DNA from 2 places in the Streptomyces sp. NPDC050439 genome. Region 1 is predicted to be linked to the other one. Evidence: riboswitches for the same ligand, from Rfam matches in the RefSeq annotation. Region 1 holds a riboswitch; the other holds the start of a gene.

Region 1 (7,140 bases):
GCCGGAAGGACAGCGTCACGTACGTCTGTCCCGTGGCGAAGGCGATCGCGCCCGCACCGATGACGATCACCGACGGCAGCAGCACGCCGATGACCACGCCGAGGAAGCCGCCGAAGGCGAGCAGCCGCCAGCGCAGCCGCGCCTTGTACTGCAGCAGCACTTCGCCGAGCAGCCACAGCGCGACGCATCCGAACGCGATGTAGAGGACCGTCCAGCCCATGTACGCCCCTCTCCCCGCGGCCGCCGCCCCCAGGGGTACGACCGGTCAGGTCTGCGGGTGATGCAGACCCAGATTCTCGTAGATTTCCAGCGTCGCCGTGGAGTTGTTCAGCGTGATGAAGTGCAACCCCGGCACACCCTCGTCAAGGAGCCGCGCGCAGAACTCCGTCGCGAACTCGATGCCAATGGAGCGTACAGCCGCCGGATCGTCTTTGGCTGTGAGGATGCGCTCTTTGAGCGCCGGGGGGAAGGAAGCGTTGCTGAGCTGGGGCAGCCGCTCCAGCATGCGCACGTTCGTCACCGGCATGATCTCGGGGATGATCGGCGTCGAACAGCCCGCGGCCTCGACCCGGTCGCGAAGGCGCAGATACTCCTCCGGGTAGAAGAACATCTGTGTGATCGCGTAATCGGCGCCGGCGCGGCACTTGTCGACGAAGTGCCGGACGTCGGTGTCCCATTCCTCCGAGCGCGGGTGCATCGCGGGGAAGGCCGCGACGCCCACGCAGAAGTCACCGGACTCCTTGATCAGCTGGACCAGTTCGGCGGCGTACGTCAGGCCCTCGGGGTGCTTGACCCAGTCCGCGAGGGGGTCGCCGGGCGGGTCGCCGCGGACCGCGAGCATGTTCCTGATGCCGGCGTCCGCGTACTGCCCGATGATGTTGCGCAGCTCGGCCACGGAGTGGTCGACCGCGGTGAGGTGGGCGACGGGCGTGAGCGTCGAGTCGGCGACGATCTGCTGCGTCTCCTTGACCGTGCCCGCGCGCGTGGAGCCGCCCGCTCCGTACGTCACGGAGACGAAGCTGGGGGCCACCGCCTCGACCCGGCGCAGGGCGTTCCACAGGTTGCGCTCGCCCTTCGCGGTCTTCGGCGCCGAGAACTCGAACGAGTACGTCGTCTTGCCGGTCGCGAGCATGTCGCGCACGGTGCGTGCGCGATCAGTTCTGGTGGAAGCAGTGCCTAGGGCCATACGGGCAGATTAGCTACGGGGCACCGCTACCGGCCAATCCCCGTCCACCCTGCGGACAGCGTCGCCGAAGGTTGGCCGAAGATCGCCGATCAGGCCGTACGCAGCCGCTTCGCGAACTCGGCGGCCGCGGCACCCGGATCGTCCGCCTCCGTGATGGCCCGCACGACGACGACACGGCGGGCGCCCGCTTCGAGCACCTCGTCGAGGTTGCCCGCGTCGATGCCGCCGATGGCGAACCACGGGCGGTCGGTGCCCAGCGAGGCCGTGTACCGGACGAGGTCGAGTCCGGGGGCGTACCGGCCGGGCTTGGTGGGGGTCGGCCAGCAGGGCCCCGTGCAGAAGTAGTCCACGCCCTCCTGCGTCGCCGCGGCGGCGGCCTCCGTGTCGGCGTGCGTGGAGCGGCCGATGAGGACGTCCTGGCCGAGGACGGCGCGGGCCGCGGGGACGGGCAGGTCGCCCTGGCCCAGGTGCAGCACGTCGGCGCCGATGGCGTGCGCGACGTCCGCGCGGTCGTTCACCGCGAGGAGCTTGCCGTGCCGGCGGGCCGCGTCGGCGAAGACCTGGAGGTGGTCCAGCTCCTCGGCCGCCTCCATGCCCTTGTCGCGCAGCTGCACGATGTCGACGCCGCCGGCGAGGACGGCGTCGAGGAACTCCGGGAGGTCTCCCTGGCGCTTGCGGGCGTCCACACACAGGTAGAGGCGGGCGTCGGCGAGCTGCGCGCGGGCAGGCTTGGTGGCCATGGAAAGGTCCCCCCGGTCGTCGGTGGCCTACGGGCCGCGTGTCCCCGGGGGATCCGCGGCCCGTACGCAACGGTTTTCCGTTTCGGTCAGACGGCGAGCGCCTGGGCGCGGCGCTTCACCTCCGTGCCGCGATTCTCGCTCAGGGCCTGCGCGGGGGTGCCGGGCAGGGTCGGGTCGGGAGTGAAGAGCCACTCCAGCATCTCTTCGTCGGAGAAGCCGTCGTCCTTCAGGAGCGTCAGGGTGCCGGTCAGGCCCTTGACGACCTTGTCGCCGTCGATGAAGGCGGCCGGCACCTGAAGCGCGCGGTTCTCACCACGGCGTACGGCAATCAGCTGGCCCTCCTTGACCAGCTGGCGAACACGCGTCACCTCGACGTCGAGCATTTCTGCGATGTCGGGAAGGTGGAGCCACTCGGGGACGAGAGCATCAGTCTTTGCGTCAATCTCGGTCACGGGAACAAGGGTATCGCCGGGCACCGACAGCGGCCGGGCAGAGGCCCCCGGTGACGGTGGCACCGCTACGCCAGCAGTGCCTTCTTCAGCGGAACCGCGGGGTCCGAGGCCAGCTCGGCGGAGAGCCTGGCGCCCGCCTCGATCAGCTTGCGGCCCTGTGCCAGGTCCCGGGGGCGGCCCACCGCGAGGAGGGCCACCAGGGCCCCCTGCCGCAGCCAGCACACGCTCCAGGCCGCGCCCGAAGGGTCGCCGCGCCACACCAGCTCGTCGGCGGATGCGTGATGTCCCGCGTACTGGACGAAGCGGCCGAACTGCTCCGACCAGAAGTACGGCACGGGGTCGTACGCCGAAGGGGTCTCGCCGATGATGTTCGCGGCCACCGTGCGCGGGCCCTGGAGCGCGTTGTCCCAGTGGTGGACGAGCAGACGCTCGCCATACCTTCCCGAAGGGAAGGAGGAGCAGTCGCCGACCGCGTACACATCGGGTTGTGACGTCCTCAGGTGGTCGTCGGCGAGGATCTCCCGGTGGGCGCCCAGGGTGATGCCGGAGTCCGCGAGCCATCCCGTGGCGGGGCGTGCGCCGATGCCGACGACGACCGCGTCCGCGGGCAGCCGGGTGCCGTCGGCCAGGTGGACGCTGCCGGGCTCGACGCGGTCCACGCGCGCGTGGGTGCGCAGTTCGGTCCCGGAGTCGGCGTACCAGGCCGTCATCGGGGTGGAGACCTCCGCGGGCAGCGCCCCGGCGAGCGGACGCTCCGCGGCCTCGACGACCGTGACCGGGCAGCCCGCCTCGCGCGCCGCGGTCGCGAACTCGGCGCCGATCCAGCCCGCGCCGACGACCACGATGCGGTGCTGCCCGGCGAGCACGGGCCGCAGCCGCTCGGCGTCGTCGAGCGTGCGCAGCAGGTGGACGCCGGGTACTCCGGAGACCCCGGGGAGCACGATCGGTTCGGCTCCGGTGGCGATGACCAGTGCGTCGTAGGGAACGGGCCCCGTCGCGGTGTCCAGTTCGTGCTCGGCGGGGCGGACCCCCGTGACCTCGCGGCCCAGGCTCAGCTCGATGCCGAGCGCCTCGAAGTCGATGTCGAAGGCGGAGCCCTCCGCCTTGCCGAGCAGCACGGCCTTGGACAACGGCGGCCTGTCGTACGGCTGGTGGGGCTCCGCGCCGATCACGGTGACCGCACCGGCGAACCCCTGCTCGCGCAGGGCCACGGCGGTCTGCACCCCGGCCATCCCCGCACCCACGACGACGACCCTGCGCTCTTCCTGCCTCCGCTGCTCACTCACCCGATCACTCTAGGACGGCGGACGAGGCGCGCCTCAGGGCGCGACGGCGAGATCTCTGACACACCGTCACAGCCCGTGACCGCGGAGCTGCCCTACCTGCCCCGGGGCACCAAGGGCTAGGGTTGCCGTGCAGAGCACTCGCGGGAGCCCGGACGCACCGGGCTGAGAGGGAGGCTGGACGGCCTCCGACCGTACGAACCTGATCCGGGTCATGCCGGCGAAGGGAGGGGCTGGACACCCATGCATCCACGAACACCACCCCGTACGACGCACACGACCGACGTCCTGGTCGTCGGGGGCGGCATCATCGGCCTGGTCACGGCCTGGCGGGCGGCGCAGCGCGGCCTGTCCGTCGCGGTCGTGGACCCCGAGCCCGGCGGCGGCGCGGCGCAGGTCGCCGCGGGCATGCTGGCCGCCGTCACCGAGCTGCACTACGGGGAGCAGACGCTGCTCGGCCTGAATCTGGCCTCCGCGCGGCGCTATCCCGACTTCGCGGCCGAGCTGGCGGAGGCGAGCGGCCGCGATCTCGGCTACCGCGCGTGCGGCACGCTCGCCGTCGCGCTGGACTCCGACGACCGTGCCCATCTGCGGGAGCTGCACGCCCTTCAGCAGCAGTCGGGGCTCACGTCGGAATGGCTGAGCGGCCGCGAGTGCCGCCGCCTCGAACCGATGCTCGCGCCGGGCGTCCGGGGCGGCCTCCGGGTCGACGGCGATCACCAGGTCGACCCGCGCAGGCTCGCCGCGGCGCTCCTGGTGGCCTGCGAGCGGGCCGGCGTGGTCCTCCACCACGCGTGGGCGGAGCGCCTCTCGGTGGCGGGCGACCGGGCCACCGGAGTCGTCCTCGCCGACAGCACCGCCCTGGAGGCCGGCCAGACCGTGCTCGCCGCGGGCAGCCTCAGCGGGCGCCTCGCCGGGGTGCCGGAGGGCGTCCTGCCGCCCGTGCGCCCCGTGAAGGGCCAGGTGCTGCGGCTCACGGTGCCGCAGCGTCTCGCGCCGTTCCTGAGCCGCACCGTGCGCGCCGTGGTGCGCGGCAGCCACGTCTACCTGGTGCCGCGCGAGAACGGCGAGCTCGTCGTCGGCGCGACCAGCGAGGAGCTCGGCTGGGACACGACGGTCACGGCCGGCGGCGTGTACGAGCTGCTGCGGGACGCCCACGAGCTCGTGCCCGGCATCACGGAACTGCCGCTGACGGAGACCCGCGCGGGCCTGCGCCCCGGCTCCCCCGACAACGCGCCGCTGCTCGGCCCGACCGCGCTCCCCGGCCTGCAGCTGGCCACCGGGCACTACCGCAACGGCGTCCTCCTGACGCCCGTCACCGGCGACGTGCTCGCGCACTCCCTGACCACCGGGGAACTGCCGGACGAGGCACGGGGGTTCACCCCCCTGCGTTTCGTCCGCGGCCCCCTCACGCAGCGTTTCCTGGAGCAGCCCGCATGACTCTCCCGTCCGACACAGCCGTCACCGCCGTCTCCGTCAACGGAGAAGCACGCGACGTGGCCGCGGGCACCACGCTCGAAGCCCTCGTCGCCACCCTGACCGCGGCCCCGTCCGGGGTCGCCGCCGCCCTCAACGAAACCGTCGTCCCGCGCGCGCGGTGGTCCACCACGCCGCTCACCGACGGGGACCGCGTCGAGGTCCTCACCGCCGTCCAAGGAGGCTGAACCGACATGGCAGACGACCCCTTCGTCATCGGCGGGCTCACCCTTTCCTCCCGCCTGATCATGGGTACGGGCGGTGCGCCGAGCCTGGACGTCCTGGAACGCTCCCTCGTCGCCTCCGGCACGGAGCTGACGACGGTCGCGATGCGCCGCCTCGACCCCGGGGTGCAGGGCTCGGTGCTCTCCGTCCTCGACCGGCTCGGCATCCGCGTCCTGCCGAACACGGCGGGCTGTTTCACCGCGGGCGAGGCCGTCCTGACCGCCCGGCTCGCGCGGGAGGCGCTCGGCACCGACCTGGTCAAGCTGGAGGTCATCGCGGACGAGCGCACCCTGCTGCCCGACCCGATCGAGCTCATCGACGCCGCCGAGATCCTCGTCGACGACGGCTTCACGGTCCTCCCGTACACGAACGACGACCCGGTGCTCGCCCGGAAACTGGAGGACGTGGGCTGTGCGGCGATCATGCCGCTCGGCTCCCCCATCGGCTCCGGACTCGGCATCCGCAACCCGCACAACTTCCAGCTGATCGTCGAGCGCGCGGGCGTTCCGGTGATCCTGGACGCGGGCGCGGGGACGGCGTCCGACGCGACCCTCGCCATGGAACTCGGCTGCGCGGGTGTGATGCTCGCCTCGGCCGTGACGCGGGCGCAGGAGCCGGTCCTGATGGCCGAGGGCATGCGGCACGGCGTCGAGGCGGGGCGGCTCGCGTACCGGGCCGGGCGCATCCCCCGGCGGCACTTCGCCGAGGCGTCATCGCCCGTGGAAGGCATGGCCCGGCTCGACCCGGAGCGGCCCGCCTTCTGAGCGCCGCCCGCCTGTCACAGCTCGGCTGCAGTCGAGGCCCGAGCGTGCCCGGGCGGGCAACGGTGTCGGTGGTGGCTCGTAGACTCCCTGCGTGGACACGACCCTTCAGGACCCGCTCGTCGGGCAGGTGCTCGACGGCCGCTATCGCGTGGACGGGCGGATCGCGGTCGGCGGGATGGCCACGGTCTACCGGGCCGTGGACACCCGCCTGGACCGCGTGCTCGCGCTCAAGGTGATGCACCCGACGCTGGCCGCCGACGTCTCGTTCGTCGAGCGCTTCATCCGCGAGGCCAAGTCGATCGCCCGGCTCTCGCACCCGAACGTGGTGGGGGTGTACGACCAGGGCGCCGACGGCGCGTACGTCTACCTCGCGATGGAGTACGTCGCCGGCTGCACCCTGCGTGACGTGCTCCGCGACCGCGGCGCCCTGCAGCCGCGCGCGGCCCTGGACATCCTGGAGCCGGTCCTGGCCGCGCTCGGCGCCGCGCACCGCGCGGGCTTCGTGCACCGCGACATGAAGCCGGAGAACGTCCTCATAGGGGACGACGGCCGGGTCAAGGTCGCCGACTTCGGGCTCGTGCGCGCGGTGGACACCGTCACGAACACGACCGGCACGGTCCTGGGCACCGTCTCCTATCTCGCCCCCGAGCAGATAGAGCACGGCACCGCCGACACCCGTGTGGACGTGTACGCGTGCGGCGTCGTGCTCTACGAGATGCTGACCGGCGCCAAGCCGCACTCCGGTGAGTCGCCCGCCCAGGTGCTCTACCAACACCTCCACGAGGACGTACCGCCCCCTTCGGCGGCCGTCCCGGGTCTCGCCGTCGAGCTCGACGAGCTCGTGGCCTCCGCGACCGCCCGCACGCCCGACGTCCGCCCGTACGACGCGGTGGCGCTCCTCGGGCAGGCCAGGGTGGCGCGCTCCGCGCTCTCCGTCGAACAGCTGGACGCGGTGCCGCCGCAGGCCCACGCCGCGGACCACGACGACGCGCGGCGCGACAACTCCGACGACCG
Region 2 (7,140 bases), on a different contig from region 1:
GACGGACGGCCAGAACGGCCGGTTCGCGGGCTGGGGCAAGGGGTGTACGAGGACGATGAAGGCATTCCGGCTGGATGAACTGGAGACGGAGCGCGCCGCGAACGACGGCGCGTATCTGCAGTTTCTGCACGAGCGGAACATGTCGGTCGGGCTGTACGCGCTCGACGCCGGGGAGTCGGACCCGCAGCAGCCTCATCAGCAGGACGAGGTGTACATGATCGTCAGCGGCCGGGCGTCGATCACGGTCGGCATGGAGACCACCCAGGTCGCCCGCGGCAGCGTGGTCTACGTGCCTGCCGGGGTGGCCCACAAGTTCCATCACATCAGCGAGGACCTGCGGGTGCTCGTCGTCTTCTCGCCGCCGGAGGGCTGATCCTCCCCTGCCGGCAGCCCTGCGGAAGGCTGGTCCTGTACGCCGCAGGGCTGACTTCTCGGGGCTGCGACCTCGGGGTTCCCTAGGGGGCGGATCAGGGGAGGACAAGGGATGCGAGGCCCCCGTCGGGCCCCCCGCCGCCCTAGCATCGAATGCAAGAAGCAGGACGTATGCGGAGAGAGGTAAGGACGATGGCTGCGCAGGAGATCTTCTCGGGATTGCCGTGGTGGGTGAAGTGGATCGCGGTGCCTGTCATCGCCCTGGTCGTGTTCGGCGGCCTGATAGCGAGCATCGTGGGTTTCGTGGTCGGCCTGCTGTTCAAGGCGCTGCTTTTCGTCGCCTTGGTGGGTGGACTCATCTACGTCGTACGGAAGTTCATATCCGGCTCGACCTCTTCGCGCAGCGATTGGTGACTTGCCGCAACAGTTCGCTCGGGTGGGGGAAGTTTCCTGGTGCGGCGCCTTGGTCCGGCGGCCAGCGGTTAGAGTCCGAAAACCGACGCGGGGTGAGCCCCGCGTGCGGGCGCACTGCGCTCCCACCCGTGTAGCCCCGGGCACGGGCGGAACCCCCAGCCGTTTTCGGGAGTGAACCTTGGCCACGGTTGACGCCACACCCGCCGACATCCCGTCCGACGACCCCTCGTACGCGGCGTCGCCGTCCGGTCCGGCCTCAACCACGGCCGCGCCGACCCTCATTGGCTCGGTGCAGCGGGCGATGCGCCTCCTGGAGGCCGCGTCCGCGCACCAGGAGGGGGCGCCCGCCAAGCAGTTGGCGCGCGAGGCCGGGCTCGCCCTCCCCACGGCGTATCACCTGCTGAGGACCCTGACCCACGAGGGCTATCTGAGCCGCGAGAAGGGCGTGTTCGTGCTCGGCGAGGCGGCCGAGCGGCTGAGTGCGAGCGGAGCACAGCAGAATCGTCGCGGCATGATCGGTGAGGCCCTGGAGCACTGGCGGGACGCCATCGGCGTGCCGGTGTACTTCGCCGTCTACCGCGAGGGCGAGATCGAGGTCGTGGCCGTCGCGGACACGCCGGGGAATCCGGCGGTGGAGGAATGGGCCGACTTCCGCGAGACCGGACACGCCCATGCGATCGGGCAATGTCTGCTCGCCCAACTCGACGACGAACAGCGCCAGGACCACCTCTCCCGCTATCCGGTGCAGTCGCTCACTCGATACTCGGTCCGCGACAACCGCGCTTTCATCCGCCGCCTGGACGCGATGGACCGGATGCGGCCCGTGGTGGAGCGCCAGGAGTACGCGTTGGGGACGGTCTGCGCCGCGATTCCGATCACTGCGGGTAACACGGCCGCGACGATGGCGATTTCAGTTCCGGCCTATCAGGCGGACCGTCTGCTACCTGCGGCCGAGCGTTTGCAGGGCGAGATCGGAAGGCTGCTAAGGACACTTGCTTTCTCTATCAGCATCTGAAAACTCACTCCTTGTGATCTGATGTGTACGTTAAGCAAGATGCCATGAGTGTCAGGGAGTTGGTTCCTGGCCAGTCGAGCTTTAGCGACGGGGTAGGCGGGCGATGCGCGAGTCGGTCCAGGCAGAGGTCATGATGAGCTTCCTAGTTTCCGAGGAGCTGTCGTTCCGCATCCCGGTGGAGCTGCGTTATGAGACCGGCGATCCTTACGCCGTCCGGTTGACCTTCCACCTCCCCGGAGACGCACCCGTCACCTGGGCCTTCGGCCGCGAGCTGCTGGTCGACGGGGTGGGCGAGGCGTGCGGAGACGGGGACGTGCACATCGTTCCCACCGATCCCGAGCTGCTCGACGAGGTGCTCATCCGGCTCCAGGTCGGCGTGGACCAGGCGCTGTTCCGGGTGGGGATTCCGCCCCTGCTCGCCTTCCTCGACCGTACGGACAAGCTGGTTCCGCTGGGGCAGGAGCGGGCGCTCGCCGACTTCGAGACACACCTGGACGAGGCACTGGACCGGATCCTCGCCGAGGAGCAGAGCGCGGGCTGACCTCCGAGGCCAAGAGACGCAGCCGTACGGCAGATTGATGCATTTCGTGGCATCGGCCGGTGCGACCCGGGGCATCGCCGACCAGGCCTCGCCGCTCAGGCCTTGCGCCGGCGGCCCTTTCCGCCGCGGCTCTGCTTGGGGGCGGGGGCGGCGCCGCTCCCGGGTCCGGCCGTGGTCACCGGCCGGCTCATGGGGGCCGTGCGGTCCGCGGAGACCACCAGGGCCGCGAGCGCCGTCGTCACCGGCACCGAGGCGACCAGGCCGATCGAGCCGATCAGGGTGCGCACGATCTCCTCGGCGACCAGCTCGCTGGTGGCCACCGTGCCCACGCTGCTCTGCGCGATGGAGAAGAGCAGCAGCAGGGGCAGCGCGGCGCCCGCGTAGGCCAGGACCAGGGTGTTGACGACCGAGGCGATGTGGTCGCGGCCGATGCGGATGGCGGCGCCGTACAGACCGCGCCAGCCCATCGTGGGATTGGCCTGATGCAGCTCCCAGACCGCGGATGTCTGCGTCACCGTCACGTCGTCGAGCACGCCGAGGGAGCCGATGATGACGCCCGCGAGCAGCAGGCCGCTCATGTCGATGGACGGGTACAGACCGTGGATCAGGCCGGTGTTGTCGTCCGTGTTGCCGGTCAGCGAGGCCCAGCCGATGAAGAGCGAGCCGAGCAGTCCGATCAGGAGCAGGGAGATCAGCGTGCCGAGAACCGCGACCGATGTACGCGCCGTCAGGCCGTGGCACAGATAGAGCGCGATCAGCATGATGGCGCTGGCCCCGATCACCGCCACGACCAGCGGGTTCGAGCCCTGCAGGATCGCGGGCAGGATGAAGAACGTCAGGACCAGGAAGCTCAACGCCAGCGCGACCAGGGCCATGACGCCGCGCAGCCGTCCCACCGCCACGACGACGAGCGCGAAGATCCCGGCGAGCAGCGCCATGGGGAACTTCCGGTTCACGTCGGTGACCGAGTACTGCAACGCCTCGGGGGCCGTGGGCTCATAGGCGACCACCACCTGCTGGCCCTGGCGCAACTGCCGCGGTGAGTCCGGCTGGACGATCTCGGTGAAGGTGCGGCCCTTGTCCTTGCCGCTGGTCACCTCGATCGTCGCCTTCTTGCAGACGCCCTTCGCGCGCGACTCGGCGGACTGCCCCTCGGCGGTGGAGGTGTCGCCGTTGGGCGGGGTCTGCGAGGCGTTCACGTCCTTGCAGGGCAGCTCCTGCACCTTGGTCACGTCGGCCGACTGCGTCTGCCGGTCGAAGCCGACTCCGGTGCGCTCATGGCCCGGCGCGCCACCGGGCCACAGCACCACGAGGCCCACCGCCACCGCCGTGGCGAAAGGAATCAGCACGGCGGCGATGACCTTGCGCAGATGCTTCGAGACCGGTGCGGCCGGACCATGGCTGTGGGAGTGCCCGTGCGGGTCCGGAGGGCGGTTCGGGACGGGCGGCTGAGACGGCGGCTGTGTGGTGGTCACTGCCCGATCATCGCAAGAACGGACGGGGCCCTCTGTTCAGCGCGCCCGACATGACGCTAGCGTGGAGCCACCTTTGCAATCGCGGGAGCTCGGAGCACCGGGCTGAGAGGGCGCTGACCTCCGTACGAATCGGCACAAGAAGTGCACGAGGTACGGAATCCGCTGCGTCGACCGCCGAACCTGTTACCGGGTAATGCCGGCGTAGGGAGTAGGTCTCATGACCACATCGGACGCACGCACGCCTGCCTCGACGCAGAACCAGGGCGACGAGGCCGGGAAGTCCATCGGCTGGCACAAGGCGTATGTCGAGGGCTCGCGCCCCGATCTGCGGGTGCCGGTCCGCCAGGTGCACCTCACCAACGGCAAGGCCGTGACCCTGTACGACACTTCGGGGCCGTACACCGACGAATCCGTCGACACCGACGTCCGCAGGGGCCTCGCGCCCCTCCGGGAGAACTGGATCATCGCCCGCGGCGACACCGAGGAGTACGTGGGCCGCCCGCCCCGCCCCGAGGACGACGGCATCAAGCACACCTCGCCGCGCGGAGGCCTGAAGAACCTCGACGCGGTCTTCCCCGGCCGCCCGCGCCAGCCGCGCAGGGGGCGCGGCGGCCAGGCGGTGACGCAGCTCGCGTACGCCCGCCGCGGCGAGATCACGCCCGAGATGGAGTTCATCGGGATCCGCGAGAACCTCGACCCCGAGGTCGTGCGCGTGGAGGTCGCCGCGGGCCGCGCGGTGATCCCCGCCAACGTCAACCACCCGGAGATCGAGCCGATGATCATCGGCAAGAAGTTCCTGGTGAAGGTGAACGCCAACATCGGCAACTCCGCGGTCACCTCCTCCATCGAGGAGGAGGTGGACAAGATGACCTGGGCGACGAAGTGGGGCGCCGACACGGTCATGGACCTGTCCACCGGCCGCAACATCCACACCACCCGCGAGTGGGTCCTGCGCAACTCCCCCGTGCCCATCGGCACCGTGCCGCTCTACCAGGCCCTGGAGAAGGTCGACGGCCAGGCCGAGGCGCTGACCTGGGAGATCTACAAGGACACGGTCATCGAGCAGGCCGAACAGGGCGTGGACTACATGACGGTGCACGCGGGCGTGCGCCTTCCGTACGTCCCGCTGACCGCCAACCGGAAGACCGGCATCGTCTCGCGCGGCGGCTCGATCATGGCAGCCTGGTGTCTCGCGCACCACAAGGAGAGCTTCCTCTACGAGAACTTCGAGGAGCTCTGCGAGATCCTCGCCTCGTACGACGTGACGTACTCCCTCGGCGACGGGCTGCGGCCGGGATCGATCGCGGACGCCAACGACGAGGCGCAGTTCGCCGAGTTGCGCACCCTCGGGGAACTCAACACGATCGCCAAGCGTCATAACGTACAGACCATGATCGAGGGCCCGGGACACGTCCCGATGCACAAGATCAAGGAGAACATCGACCTTCAGCAGGAGATCTGCGAGGAGGCGCCGTTCTACACGCTCGGACCGCTGACCACCGACATCGCACCCGCGTACGACCACATCACCTCCGGCATCGGCGCCGCGATGATCGGCTGGTGGGGCACGGCGATGCTCTGCTACGTCACGCCCAAGGAGCACCTGGGCCTGCCCAACCGGGACGACGTGAAGACCGGTGTCATCACGTACAAGATCGCGGCCCACGCGGCGGACCTCGCCAAGGGACACCCGGGCGCGCAGGACTGGGACGACGCGCTCTCGGACGCCCGCTTCGAGTTCCGCTGGGAGGACCAGTTCAACCTGGCCCTCGACCCGGTCACGGCACGGGAGTTCCACGACGAGACGCTGCCGGCGGAGCCCGCGAAGACGGCGCATTTCTGCTCGATGTGCGGGCCGAAGTTCTGCTCCATGAAGATCTCGCACGACATCCGGCGTGAGCACGGCGGCACGCAGGACGAGATCGAGGCGGGCATGGACCAGAAGTCCAAGGAGTTCGCGGCAGCGGGAAACCGCGTGTACCTGCCCATCGCCGACTGAGCAGCCGACTGAACAGTGGTTCGCGCCGCGCTTCGGGCGGGCATCGCGCCCGCCCGAAGCAGCGTCGCGTACTACTCCGGCTTGTGGTCGGGACCGCCGAAGTCCGGGCTCGAGAAATCCGGACTCGAGAAGCTCGGGCGCGGTCCCGCCGCCGGGCCGCCCTCCGGGCTGCTGAACCCCGGCCTGTTGTAGCCGAGTTGGGGCATGCGGCTGCCCGGGTCCGACGACGGTGTACGCGCCGCGTGCGCCGCCCCCGGGTCCGCGAGCGCCTCCCGCAGGAACGGCAGGACGCCGCGCTCCATCAGTGCCTCGCCCCAGGCTTCCCTGGCGCGAACCACCTCCTCGTTCCATTCTCCGTGCGAACCGGCCTGGAGCGACGTGGCGCCGTTGCGCAGGGCGGTCAGGAGCAGGCCGATCGCGGCGATCAGGATGCCCCCTGCGGTGAGCGCGCCGAACAGCCACCCCGCGGTGAGCAGGGTTTCCGCGAAGGCGGGCTCGGGGTTGAGCATCTTCAGGATGTAGCCGACGAGCAGGAAGATCGCGGCGGCCGCCCCGGCGAGGACCGGTGCGAGCACCGCGACGACGGCGATGGCCCCCGCCCCCGATGCCTGGGTGGTGACCTCCCCCATCGTGGTGGCGAGACCGAGGCCTCCGGAGCCGGCTTCCGCCGGACCCTCGGTGCTCCGCTCCCGCATGGATGGTGCGGCAGATCCGCTTTCGCGCAGTTCCTCGCGGACCTTCACATAGTGCGTGTACTCGGTCGTGGCGGCGGCAGTGATCAGCGCAGTGGCGTTCAGGGCCATGGTGCGCAGCTGCTCGGGATTGAGCCGCTCGCCCACTGCGGCGAGATCAGGACGACTTGGTGCCGTGCGCAGCGCCTCATCGAGGATCCGCTCGTACTCGGGGCGGTCCTCATTGAGCAGGTGTGGAGCGCTGTTCATGTGCATCCCCCGATGCTCCGTAGGGCTTGGGGCTCGCATGGGTGCGAGCCGTCGGGCAGAAACGGAGGGGAGCCTGCTACGGATAAGCCGATGGTAGAGCCGTGAAGGCACGCGGTGACAGGGGGTTTCCAGAAATAGACCCCCTGGCCAGCGTGATCCTGTAGTGCTGCGCCTGCCCGGCGAACGCTCAGTTATCCAGGGGCAGTTGGCAGACCAGCAGTTTTCCGGCCATGGTCACGCCACCGTCCATGGCGATGGCCAGTCCGCCTGCGTAGATGTGTGGTCCCTCGATGACCGGACCGCCGCCGTCCGAGTCATCCTCGGAGCCGACATCGCCGAGCAGATACGGGATGGGGCTGTGGCCATGCACGATGCGGTGACCG

The links. Region 1 has a riboswitch for thiamine pyrophosphate ahead of thiO (glycine oxidase ThiO). Riboswitches for the same ligand answer to the same signal wherever they lie in the genome.
Region 2: it holds a riboswitch for thiamine pyrophosphate, as region 1 does, so the genes downstream of both, thiC (phosphomethylpyrimidine synthase ThiC) here and thiO (glycine oxidase ThiO) in region 1, are expected to answer to the same signal.

The regions. Positions count from the first base shown of each region.
Region 1 is NZ_JBFAJT010000003.1:436,217-443,356, forward strand. It holds gene AB0I66_RS14980 (hypothetical protein) at 1-220, opposite strand, end outside; gene metF (methylenetetrahydrofolate reductase [NAD(P)H]) at 266-1,186, opposite strand; gene thiE (thiamine phosphate synthase) at 1,276-1,926, opposite strand; gene AB0I66_RS14995 (Rv2175c family DNA-binding protein) at 2,013-2,378, opposite strand; gene AB0I66_RS15000 (FAD-dependent oxidoreductase) at 2,444-3,610, opposite strand; TPP riboswitch at 3,795-3,907, shown strand; gene thiO (glycine oxidase ThiO) at 3,905-5,101, shown strand; gene thiS (sulfur carrier protein ThiS) at 5,098-5,325, shown strand; gene AB0I66_RS15015 (thiazole synthase) at 5,332-6,126, shown strand; gene pknB (Stk1 family PASTA domain-containing Ser/Thr kinase) at 6,218-7,140, shown strand, end outside.
Region 2 is NZ_JBFAJT010000006.1:249,299-256,438, reverse strand. It holds gene AB0I66_RS25675 (cupin domain-containing protein) at 56-373, shown strand; gene AB0I66_RS25670 (DUF5326 family protein) at 565-786, shown strand; gene AB0I66_RS25665 (IclR family transcriptional regulator C-terminal domain-containing protein) at 1,076-1,801, shown strand; gene AB0I66_RS25660 (SsgA family sporulation/cell division regulator) at 1,905-2,342, shown strand; gene AB0I66_RS25655 (YibE/F family protein) at 2,438-3,817, opposite strand; TPP riboswitch at 3,889-4,042, shown strand; gene thiC (phosphomethylpyrimidine synthase ThiC) at 4,035-5,816, shown strand; gene AB0I66_RS25645 (hypothetical protein) at 5,888-6,763, opposite strand; gene AB0I66_RS25640 (metallophosphoesterase) at 6,945-7,140, opposite strand, start outside.